3 regions of the Microbacterium sp. GXF7504 genome follow, and region 1 is predicted to be linked to each of the others. Evidence: predicted binding sites of a transcription regulator. Region 1 holds the regulator's gene; each other region holds the start of a gene.
The links. Region 1 encodes HrcA, which represses chaperone genes, less so after heat shock. Its sites were predicted from a motif close to TTNGCACTCGNNNNNNNCGAGTGCNAA; they were not measured.
Positions count from the first base shown of each region.

Region 2: a site for HrcA is predicted at 1,710-1,736, ahead of groL (chaperonin GroEL). Genes of this name have one in related genera too.
Region 3: a site for HrcA is predicted at 1,821-1,847, ahead of groES (co-chaperone GroES). Genes of this name have one in related genera too.

Region 1 is NZ_JBSJZI010000002.1:209,265-212,496, forward strand. It holds gene hemW (radical SAM family heme chaperone HemW) at 1-1,178, shown strand, start outside; gene hrcA (heat-inducible transcriptional repressor HrcA) at 1,248-2,288, shown strand; gene dnaJ (molecular chaperone DnaJ) at 2,337-3,232, shown strand, end outside.
Region 2 is NZ_JBSJZI010000001.1:114,558-117,789, forward strand. It holds gene groL (chaperonin GroEL) at 56-1,675, opposite strand; gene ACWAUO_RS00570 (acyl-CoA dehydrogenase) at 1,856-3,232, shown strand, end outside.
Region 3 is NZ_JBSJZI010000003.1:91,014-94,245, reverse strand. It holds gene ACWAUO_RS07995 (ABC transporter substrate-binding protein) at 1-181, opposite strand, end outside; gene rarD (EamA family transporter RarD) at 354-1,289, opposite strand; gene groES (co-chaperone GroES) at 1,436-1,732, opposite strand; gene ACWAUO_RS07980 (Hsp70 family protein) at 2,029-3,232, shown strand, end outside.

The sequences.
Region 1 (3,232 bases):
CCGACGGTGCGCTGCCGATCGCGTCGGTCGACCCGGACGTCGACTTCGGCGTGTACCTGCACGTGCCCTTCTGCCGGGTCCGCTGCGGGTACTGCGACTTCAACACGTACACGGCCGAGGAGCTCCGCGGCACCCGGCGCGAGGACTATCCGCTCTCGGTGGCGGGGGAGCTCGAGCTCGCGCGCACCGTGCTGGGCGGGCTCGGCCCGATCCGTCCCGCGCAGACGGTGTTCCTCGGCGGGGGCACCCCGACGCTCCTGCCGGGCGAGGCCCTCGCGGCCATGCTCGGCGGCATCCGTGACGCCTTCGGCATCGCACCCGGCGCCGAGGTGACGGTCGAGGCGAACCCGGACACCGTGACCGACGCGCTCGCGGAGCAGCTCGCCGCCGCCGGCGTCACCCGCCTGTCGATCGGCATGCAGTCCGCCGTCCCGGAGGTGCTCGCCGCCCTCGACCGCACGCACGACCCGGCGAACGTCGCGACGGCCGTCCGCGCGGCACGCGCCGCCGGACTCGACGTGAGCGTCGACCTCATCTACGGCGCACCGGGGGAGCGGCTCGATCAGTGGCGCGCCTCGGTCGAGACGGCGCTCGAGCTCGGCACCGACCACCTCTCCGCGTACGCGCTCATCGTGGAGGAGGGCACGCCGCTCGCCCGCCGCATCCGCCGGGGCGAGGTCGAGGCGCCCTCCGACGACCTGCAGGCCGACATGTACGAGCTCGTCGACGACCTCGCCGCGCAGGCGGGGCTCGCCTGGTACGAGGTCTCGAACTGGGCGCGCGGCGACGAGCACCGCTCCCGGCACAACCTCGCGTACTGGCGCGGCACCGACTGGTGGGGCCTCGGCCCCGGGGCCCACAGCCACGTCGGGGGCGTCCGGTGGTGGAACGTGAAGCACCCCGCCGCGTATGCGCAGCGGCTGGCCGCGAGGCATTCGCCCGCCGCGGCGCGGGAGGTCCCGGATGCGGAGGCGGCGCGACTCGAACGGGTGCTGCTGCGGTCCCGCATCCGCGAGGGCCTCGACACGGCCGAGCTCAGCCCGGAGGGCCGTCGTGCGGTGGCGCAGCTCATCGCGGACGGACTGGTGGAGCCGCGCGACGCACTGGCCGGTCGCATCGTGCTCACCCGCCGCGGCCGGCTCCTCGCCGACGCGGTGGTGCACACCCTCACCGCCTGAGGCCGCGTCCAGGGTGCTCGCGGTAGACTTGGCACTCGCAGGGATGGAGTGCCAGCGGGAGGAGGGGGCGTGGTCACCGAACGAGGACTCGAGGTGCTTCGCGCGATCGTCCAGGACTACGTGGAGACGCGCGAGCCCGTCGGCAGCAAGTCGATCGTCGACCGCCACCGGTTCGGCGTGTCCGCGGCGACGATCCGCAACGACATGGCGATGCTCGAGGACGAGGAGCTCATCGCGGCCCCGCACACGTCCTCCGGTCGGATCCCGACCGACAAGGGCTACCGCGTGTTCGTCAACCACCTCGCCGAGATCCGCCCGCTGACGCCCGCGCAGCGCAACGCCATCACCTCCTTCCTCTCCGAGCCCACCGACCTCGACGACCTGCTCGCCCGCACCGTCCGCGCGCTCACGCAGCTCACCGGTCAGGTGGCGCTCGTGCAGTACCCGTCGTTCGAACGGGCCAACATCACGCACGTCGAACTCGTGCACCTCGGCGGCAGTCGCGCGGTCGTCATCCTGGTGACCGACACCGGCCGGGTGTCGCAGCGCATCGCGACCGTGCCCGAGGACCTCGACGAGGCCGACGTGGCCACGCTCCGCGCGCGGGTCTCGGTGCTCGTCACCGGTCGGTCGGTGCGTGAGGGGACGGCGGTCGTCGCCGCCGCCACCGGATCGATCCCCGCGGAGGGACCACGCGGCGATGTGGCCCTGCGCGGCGTCCTGCGCGTGGTGGCCGAGGAGCTCGAGGAGTTCCGGCAGGACCGGCTCGTGATGGCCGGCTCCGCCAACCTGGCCCGGAGCGAGGGTGACTTCCGCGGCAGCATCTCGCCGCTGCTGGAGGCGCTCGAGGAGCAGGTGACCCTGCTGCGCCTCGTCGACGAGATGGTCGCCGACGAGCAGGGGCTCGCCGCGTCCATCGGACGCGAGAACCAGCCGTTCGGCCTCGAGGAGGCCTCGGTGCTGGCGAGCGACTACGACTCCAGCGTCGGCCGGGCACGCGTGGGCGTGCTCGGACCGGTGCGGATGGACTACCCGAGCAACCTCGGTGCGGTCCGGGCGGTCGCCCGGTACCTCAGCCGGTTGCTCGACGAGGACGAGCGCGCCCGGTGACGGGCGCGCATCGAGGATCCCGCGGGGACCGCGGGCAGGAAGGCGACAGTGGCTGACCACTACGAGGTACTCGGTGTGTCGCGCGAGGCGACCCCGGACGAGATCAAGAAGGCCTACCGACGGCTGGCGCGCCAGCTGCACCCGGACGTGAACCCGGGCGAGGAGGCCGCGGAACGCTTCAAGCTCGTGACGCACGCGTACGACGTGCTGAGCGACCCGGAGCAGCGCCGCCGCTACGACATGGGCGACACGGGCGGCGCGTTCGGCGGCGCCGGCGGCGGCTTCGGCGGGTTCGGCGACATCTTCGACACCTTCTTCGGGGGCGGCGGCGGGCAGCGCCAGCGGCCCCGGTCACGCCGGGAGCGCGGTCAGGACGCGCTCGTGCGGGTCACGCTCGAGCTCGGCGACGTCGTGTTCGGCGTGCACCGCGACATCGAGGTCGACACGGCCGTGCTGTGCGAGACCTGCGAGGGCGGATGCTGCCAGCCGGGCACCGCACCGGTCACCTGCGAGATCTGCCACGGCAGCGGGCACGTGCAGCGCACCGTCCGCAGCCTCATCGGCAACGTCGTCACGAGCCAGCCCTGCACCGCGTGCCAGGGCTACGGCACGACCATCCCCTACCCGTGCGCGACCTGCCACGGGCAGGGGCGCGTGCGTGCGCGCCGCACCGTCTCGGTCGACATCCCCGCGGGCGTGGAGAGCGGGCTGCGGCTCCAGCTCCCGGGCTCCGGCGAGGTCGGCCCCGCCGGCGGCCCGTCGGGCGACCTGTACCTCGAGGTCACGGTCGCGCCGCACGAGGTGTTCAGCCGGGACGGCGACGACCTGCTCGCCACGCTCGACGTGTCGATGACCGACGCGATCCTCGGCACCGAGACCCGCATCGAGTCGCTCGACGGTCCGGTCGACCTCGAGCTGCGCCCGGGCGTGCAGTCCGGCGACGT
Region 2 (3,232 bases), on a different contig from region 1:
ACGGCGGAAGCCCCGACCCTTTCGGGCCGGGGCTTCCGGTTGCAGTGCGTCGGACTCAGAAGTCCATGCCACCCGTCGGGTCGCCCGCGGGAGCGGCGGCCTTCTCGGGCTTGTCGGCGACGACGGCCTCGGTCGTGAGGAACAGACCGGCGATCGACGCGGCGTTCTGCAGCGCCGAGCGGGTCACCTTGGCCGGGTCGATGATGCCCTGGGCGAACAGGTCGCCGTACTCACCGGTCGCGGCGTTCAGGCCGTGACCGACCGGGAGCTCCGAGACCTTGTGGGCCACGACGCCCGGCTCGAGACCGGCGTTGAGGGCGATCTGCTTCAGCGGGGCCTCGATGGCGACCTTGACGATGCTCGCACCGGTTGCCTCGTCACCCGTGAGCTCGAGCCCGTCGAAGGCCGACTTGCCGGCCTGGATGAGCGCGACGCCACCACCGGCGACGACACCCTCCTCGACGGCGGCCTTCGCGTTGCGGACGGCGTCCTCGATGCGGTGCTTGCGCTCCTTGAGCTCGACCTCGGTGGCCGCGCCCGCCTTGATGACGGCCACGCCGCCGGCGAGCTTGGCGAGGCGCTCCTGGAGCTTCTCGCGGTCGTAGTCGCTGTCGGTGTTCTCGATCTCGCGGCGGATCTGGGTCACGCGGCCCTCGATCTGCGCAGCGTCACCGGCACCCTCGACGATGGTCGTCTCGTCCTTGGTGATGATGACCTTGCGGGCACGGCCGAGCAGGTCGAGGGTCGCGGTCTCGAGCTTGAGGCCGACCTCCTCGGTGATGACCTGGCCGCCGGTGAGGATCGCGATGTCCTGCAGCTGGGCCTTACGACGGTCGCCGAAGCCGGGGGCCTTGACGGCGACCGACTTGAAGATGCCGCGGATCTTGTTGAGCACCAGCGTCGCCAGCGCCTCACCCTCGACGTCCTCGGCGATGATCAGGAGCTCCTTGCCCTCCTGGATCACCTTGTCGACGATCGGGAGCAGGTCCTTGATGTTGGAGATCTTCTGGTTGGCGATGAGGATGTACGGGTCCTCGAACACCGCCTCCTGGCGCTCCGGGTCGGTGACGAAGTAGGGGTTGATGTAGCCCTTGTCGAAGCGCATGCCCTCGGTGAGCTCGAGCTCGGTGCCGAAGGTGTTGGACTCCTCGACGGTGACCACGCCCTCCTTGCCGACCTTGTCGATGGCCTCGGCGATGAGCTCACCGATGGCGGGGTCAGCGGCCGAGATCGAGGCGGTGGCGGCGATCTGCTCCTTGGACTCGACCTCCTTGGCGTCGGCGAGCAGGGAGTCGGTGACGGCCTTGACGGCCTTCTCGATGCCCTTCTTCAGCGCGATGGGGTCGGCGCCGGCCGCGACGTTGCGCAGGCCTTCCTTGACGAGCGCCTGGGCGAGGACGGTGGCCGTCGTGGTGCCGTCACCGGCGACGTCGTCCGTCTTCTTCGCGACCTCCTTGACGAGCTCCGCACCGATCTTCTCGTACGGGTCCTCGAGCTCGATCTCCTTGGCGATCGACACACCGTCGTTCGTGATCGTGGGGGCGCCCCACTTCTTCTCGAGCACGACGTTGCGACCGCGGGGGCCCAGGGTCACCTTGACGGCGTCGGCCAGCGTGTTGAGGCCGCGCTCGAGGCCGCGACGGGCCTCTTCGTCGAAAGCGATGATCTTTGCCATGTGTGTGTCGTCCCTCCCGGACGTTGGACGGTCTTTAGCACTCCACGATGTTGAGTGCTAAGTCATTCTGGCACTCGCCCCCGGGGAGTGCAAGCGCATGGCGGACGACGATCACCCCCCTGGCACTCAGTCCCAACTAGACTGCGACTACGTTTCACCTGAAGGAACAGGAGCACCGGCATGGCCGAACCGTCCTCGTACCGCCCGCCCGTCGCGGACTACGCGTTCATCCTCGAGGAGGTCTTCGGCACGGACGTCGCCGCCCGTGCCACGGAGGGCGCGCTGACCGCGGCCGACGCGGAGGAGATCCTCGCCGCCGCGGGCGACTTCGCCGCGCAGGTGCTCGCGCCGCTCTCGACCGTCGGCGACCGTGTCGGCGCGAAGCTCGAGGACGGCACCGTGCGCCTCCCGGAGGGCTACGCCGAGGCCTACCGCATGTTCACCGAGGCCGGCTGGATCACCGCCGAGGCACCCGAGTCGGCGGGCGGTGACGGCCTGCCCGGCGTCGTCCGCGCAGGGCTCGGCGAGATGTGGAACGCGTCGAACGCCGCGTTCGCGCTGTGCTGGCTGCTCACCGCCGGCCAGATCCACGCGCTCGACGCGAAGGCGTCGGACGAGCTCCGGGAGACCTACCTCACCCGGCTCGTCTCGGGCGAGTGGACCGGCACCATGAACCTCACCGAGCCGGATGCGGGCACCGACCTCGGCGCCATCCGCACCGTCGCGACACCCCGACCCGACGGCACGTGGGCCGTGCGCGGGCAGAAGATCTTCATCACGTGGGGCGACCACGACGTCGCCGAGAACATCGTGCACCTCGTGCTGGCGCGCACCCCGGACGCGCCGGAGGGCGCGAAGGGGCTGTCGCTGTTCGTGGTGCCGAAGTTCCTCCCGGACGCCGACGGCAACCCCGGCGAACGGAACGCCGTCACGACCGTCGCGGTCGAGCACAAGCTCGGCATCCACGGCAGCCCCACCTGTGTCCTCTCCTACGAGGACGCCGTCGGCCACCTCGTCGGCGACCTGCACGGCGGCCTCGCCGGCATGTTCGTCATGATGAACTCGGCCCGAGTGGGCATGGGCTTCCAGGCGACCGGCATCGCCGACCGTGCGTACCAGGCCGCCGCCGCATACGCCGCGGGGCGCCTGCAGGGCCGCGTCATCGACCGCCCCGCGGGCGCGCCGATCGCGGAGCACCCGGACGTGCGGCGCCTCCTGCTCTCGATGTCGAGCCTCGTGTTCGCCATGCGCGCGATGGGGGTCTACGCCGCAGACCTGCTCGACGGCAAGGAGGGCGTCGACGCCGCGCTCGGCGAGTTCTTCGTCCCCATCCTCAAAGGCTGGGCCACGGAGGAGGCGATCGGCGTCACGAGCGACGCGATCCAGGTGCACGGCGGCATGGGCTACATCGAGGAGAGCGGGGTCGCGCAGCACTACCGCGACATCCGCATCGCCGCGATCTACGAGGGTACGACCGCCATCCAGTCCAACGACCTCGTCGGGCGCAAGGTGCTGCGCAACGACGGCGCGGTCGCGGCCGAGCTCTTCTCCCGCATC
Region 3 (3,232 bases), on a different contig from region 1:
ACTCCGGGGTGTAGGACGCGGGCTGCGCTGCCTCGCAGTCGATCGGGAAGTCGAACCCGGCCGCATCCGTGGACTCGCCGCCGCCGCTCCCCGAACATCCTGCGAGGACGAGGGCGCTGGCTCCGACCAGAGCGATCCCGCTCAGGGCCTTCGCAGCACGCGAACGTGTGATGACGCTCATGTTGCTCCTTGCTATGGGTGTACCCGGGAAGCACGAGCCCCCCAGTACGGAAAACCGTAGTGTGCGTGCCGAGTCGTCAGTGTTGCGATGTGTTAACGGTCTGAAACAGTTCGGAATCGGTCGGATAACGACGACCTCAGCCGTCGGAACCGGATGCGGATCGTCGACGTGATCAGGCGTCGGAGCGGGTCGGCTCGGACCGTCGCCGAACCCTGCGGGCGGCCACGACGGAGTCGACCGTGAGGATGACCAGTGCGACCCAGACGATGATGAACCCGATCCAGCGCCCTGTGTTCATCTCCTCCCCGAGGATCCACGCCCCGGTGATGAACTGGAGGATCGGGGCCGCGAACTGCAGGATGCCGACGAGCGTGAGCGGCGCCCGGCGTGCACCCGCCGCGAACAGCAGCAGCGGTGTGGCGGTGACGACACCGGCGCAGGCGAGCAGCACCGCGTGGCCGAGCCCGGCGTTCGCGAAGGTGATGCCGGTGGTGGCGCCCACGAGGACGAGCTGCAGGATCGCGACCGGGGTGAGCCAGAGCGACTCGAGCGTGAGGCCGCTGACGGCGTCGACCTTCGGCCCGAGCCGCTTCTTGACCAGCCCGTAGAGCCCGAAGGAGAACGCGAGCCCCAGCGCGATCCACGGGAAGCCGCCGTACCCGATGAGGATGACGACCACGGCGAGGGCGGACAGGCCGATCGCGAGCCACTGGCTCAGACGCAGTCGCTCGCGCAGGACGAGGACGCCGAGCAGCACCGTGACAATCGGGTTGATGAAGTATCCGAGACTCGTCTCGATGACGTGACCGCTGAGGGCGGCGATGAGGAAGATCTGCCAGTTCGCGTAGATGAGCAGCCCCGCCACGACCGTCCACAGCAGCAGCCGCCGGTCGCGCATGACGGCCCAGAGCCGTCGCCACGAACGCGTGACCGCGAGCAGGATCGCGCAGAACACGAGGGAGAGGATGATCCGCCACGCGACGACCTCCCACGGACCGGTGGGCTCCAGCGCGATGAAGTAGAGGGGCAGGAACCCCCACAGGAAGTAGGCGAGGAACGCGAACAGGCCGCCGAGCGCGGTCTGGTCGGCGGGGGCGGGGCGGTTCACCAGCCCACCCTATGTCCGAAGGGATACGGACGGACGGACGGCACGGATGCGGACGCTGCCGTCCTTCGTGCGGATCCTGCCATCGGCGGACGACGAAGGGCCCGGATGCCGGAGCATCACGGGCCCTTCGTACGGATGGCGCGTCGTCAGCGGACGACGACCGCGAGCACGTCGCGAGCCGAGAGCACGAGGTACTCGTCGGCGCCGAACTTGACCTCGGTGCCGCCGTACTTGCTGTAGATCACGCGGTCGCCGACGGCGACGTCGAGCGGGATGCGGTTGCCGTTGTCGTCGATGCGGCCGGGGCCCACCGCCACGACCTCGCCCTCCTGGGGCTTCTCCTTGGCGGTGTCGGGGATGACGAGACCACTGGAGGTGGTCTGCTCAGCCTCGACCTGCTTGATGACGATGCGGTCCTCGAGCGGCTTGATGGAAACCGACACGGTCTACCTCTTCTTTCTCGCTTCGTGAAACGGAAGACTCGTTTAGCACCCTCACACCGAGAGTGCTAACGCCAGTGTATGCATGCGGCTGGCACTCATGCAACGCGAGTGCCAATCCATTTCCGGGCCGCGCCCGCCGACATCCCCCGATCCCCCATCGATCCCCTAACCGACAAGGTGCGATCACCCGCCCGGTCCGGGGGCCCCGCAGGGGGTCCCCTAATTCCCCAGGGGGGACTGCCCTTCCCTCCGGGCGGACGCTACAGTCGACGACACCTTCCGAAGGAGCCATGTCCATGGGGCCTCTTGTTCTCGCCATCGACGTCGGGACGAGCAGGATCTGCGCGGCGGTCGCCCGGCCGCCGTCGCCAGATCCGGTGCCGTTCGCGCTCGGACGCGCGTCGGACACCGCCGCGAGCGCGGTGTTCGTCGGCCCGCACGACCTGTTGTTCGGTGACGCCGCCGATCGCCGGTCCGCGACGGACCCGGCGCGCATCGTCCGGGACGTGGTCCGCCGGGTCGGCGACCAGACGCCCTACTTCGTCGAGAGCGACCCGCATCGGCCGGAAGACCTCTACGCGCAGATCGTCGCCTGGGTCATCGCGCAGGTGGGCGAACGCGAGGGCCGCGATCCAGACCGGGTCGTGCTGACCGTCCCCGCCGTCTGGGGCGAGCATCGGGCCGGCCTGGTGACCGAGGCGCTGGAACGGCAGGGCGTCATGGACGTCCGACTCGTCGGCGAACCGGAGGCGGCCGCCGAGCACTACGAGTCGGCCGCTCCGCTGCGGGCCGGGCAGACGATCGCCGTCTACGACCTCGGCGCGGGCGGATTCAGCAGCGCCGTCCTGCGGAAGACCGAGGACGGCGCCCTCACCCCGGTCGGCATCCCCGGGCACCTCGACTCGGTCGGCGGCCGTGACCTCGACGACGCCGTGTTCGAGCACGTGCTGCGCACCGCCGGCGTCGACGTCGAGGCGGCCGCATCCGCACCGCTCGCCCTGCAGCTCCTGCGGCGGGAGTGCATCGCGGCGAAGGAGGCGCTGAGCTTCGACACGGAGACGGTGGTGCCCGTGGTCCTGCCGGGGACCACGGATGCGGTCCGCCTCACGCGCGCCGAACTCGAGGCCATGGCCGCCCGCCCGGTCGCCCGGACCGTGGAGGCGCTCTCGGAGACGGTGGCGGACTCGGGTGTGGACCCGGCGGCGCTGACCGCCGTCATCCTGATCGGCGGCGGATCCCGGATGCCGCTGGTCGCCCAGGCGCTGTCGGAGCGCTTCCCGTGTCGCATCGCGGTCGACACGGATCCGAAGGCGGCGATCGCGCTGGGCGCCGCACGACACGCGGCGCTCGACCTCTTCCCTGCGATGATCGCCCCCGATGACGGGTCCGCGGTCCTGCTGCCGGCCGCGGTGCCCGCGCAGGAGCCGGTCGCGAAGCGGCGACGCTTCCTTCCTCGCGCACTGCTCGGCAGCACCGCGGGCGTGCTCGGCCTCGTCGCCG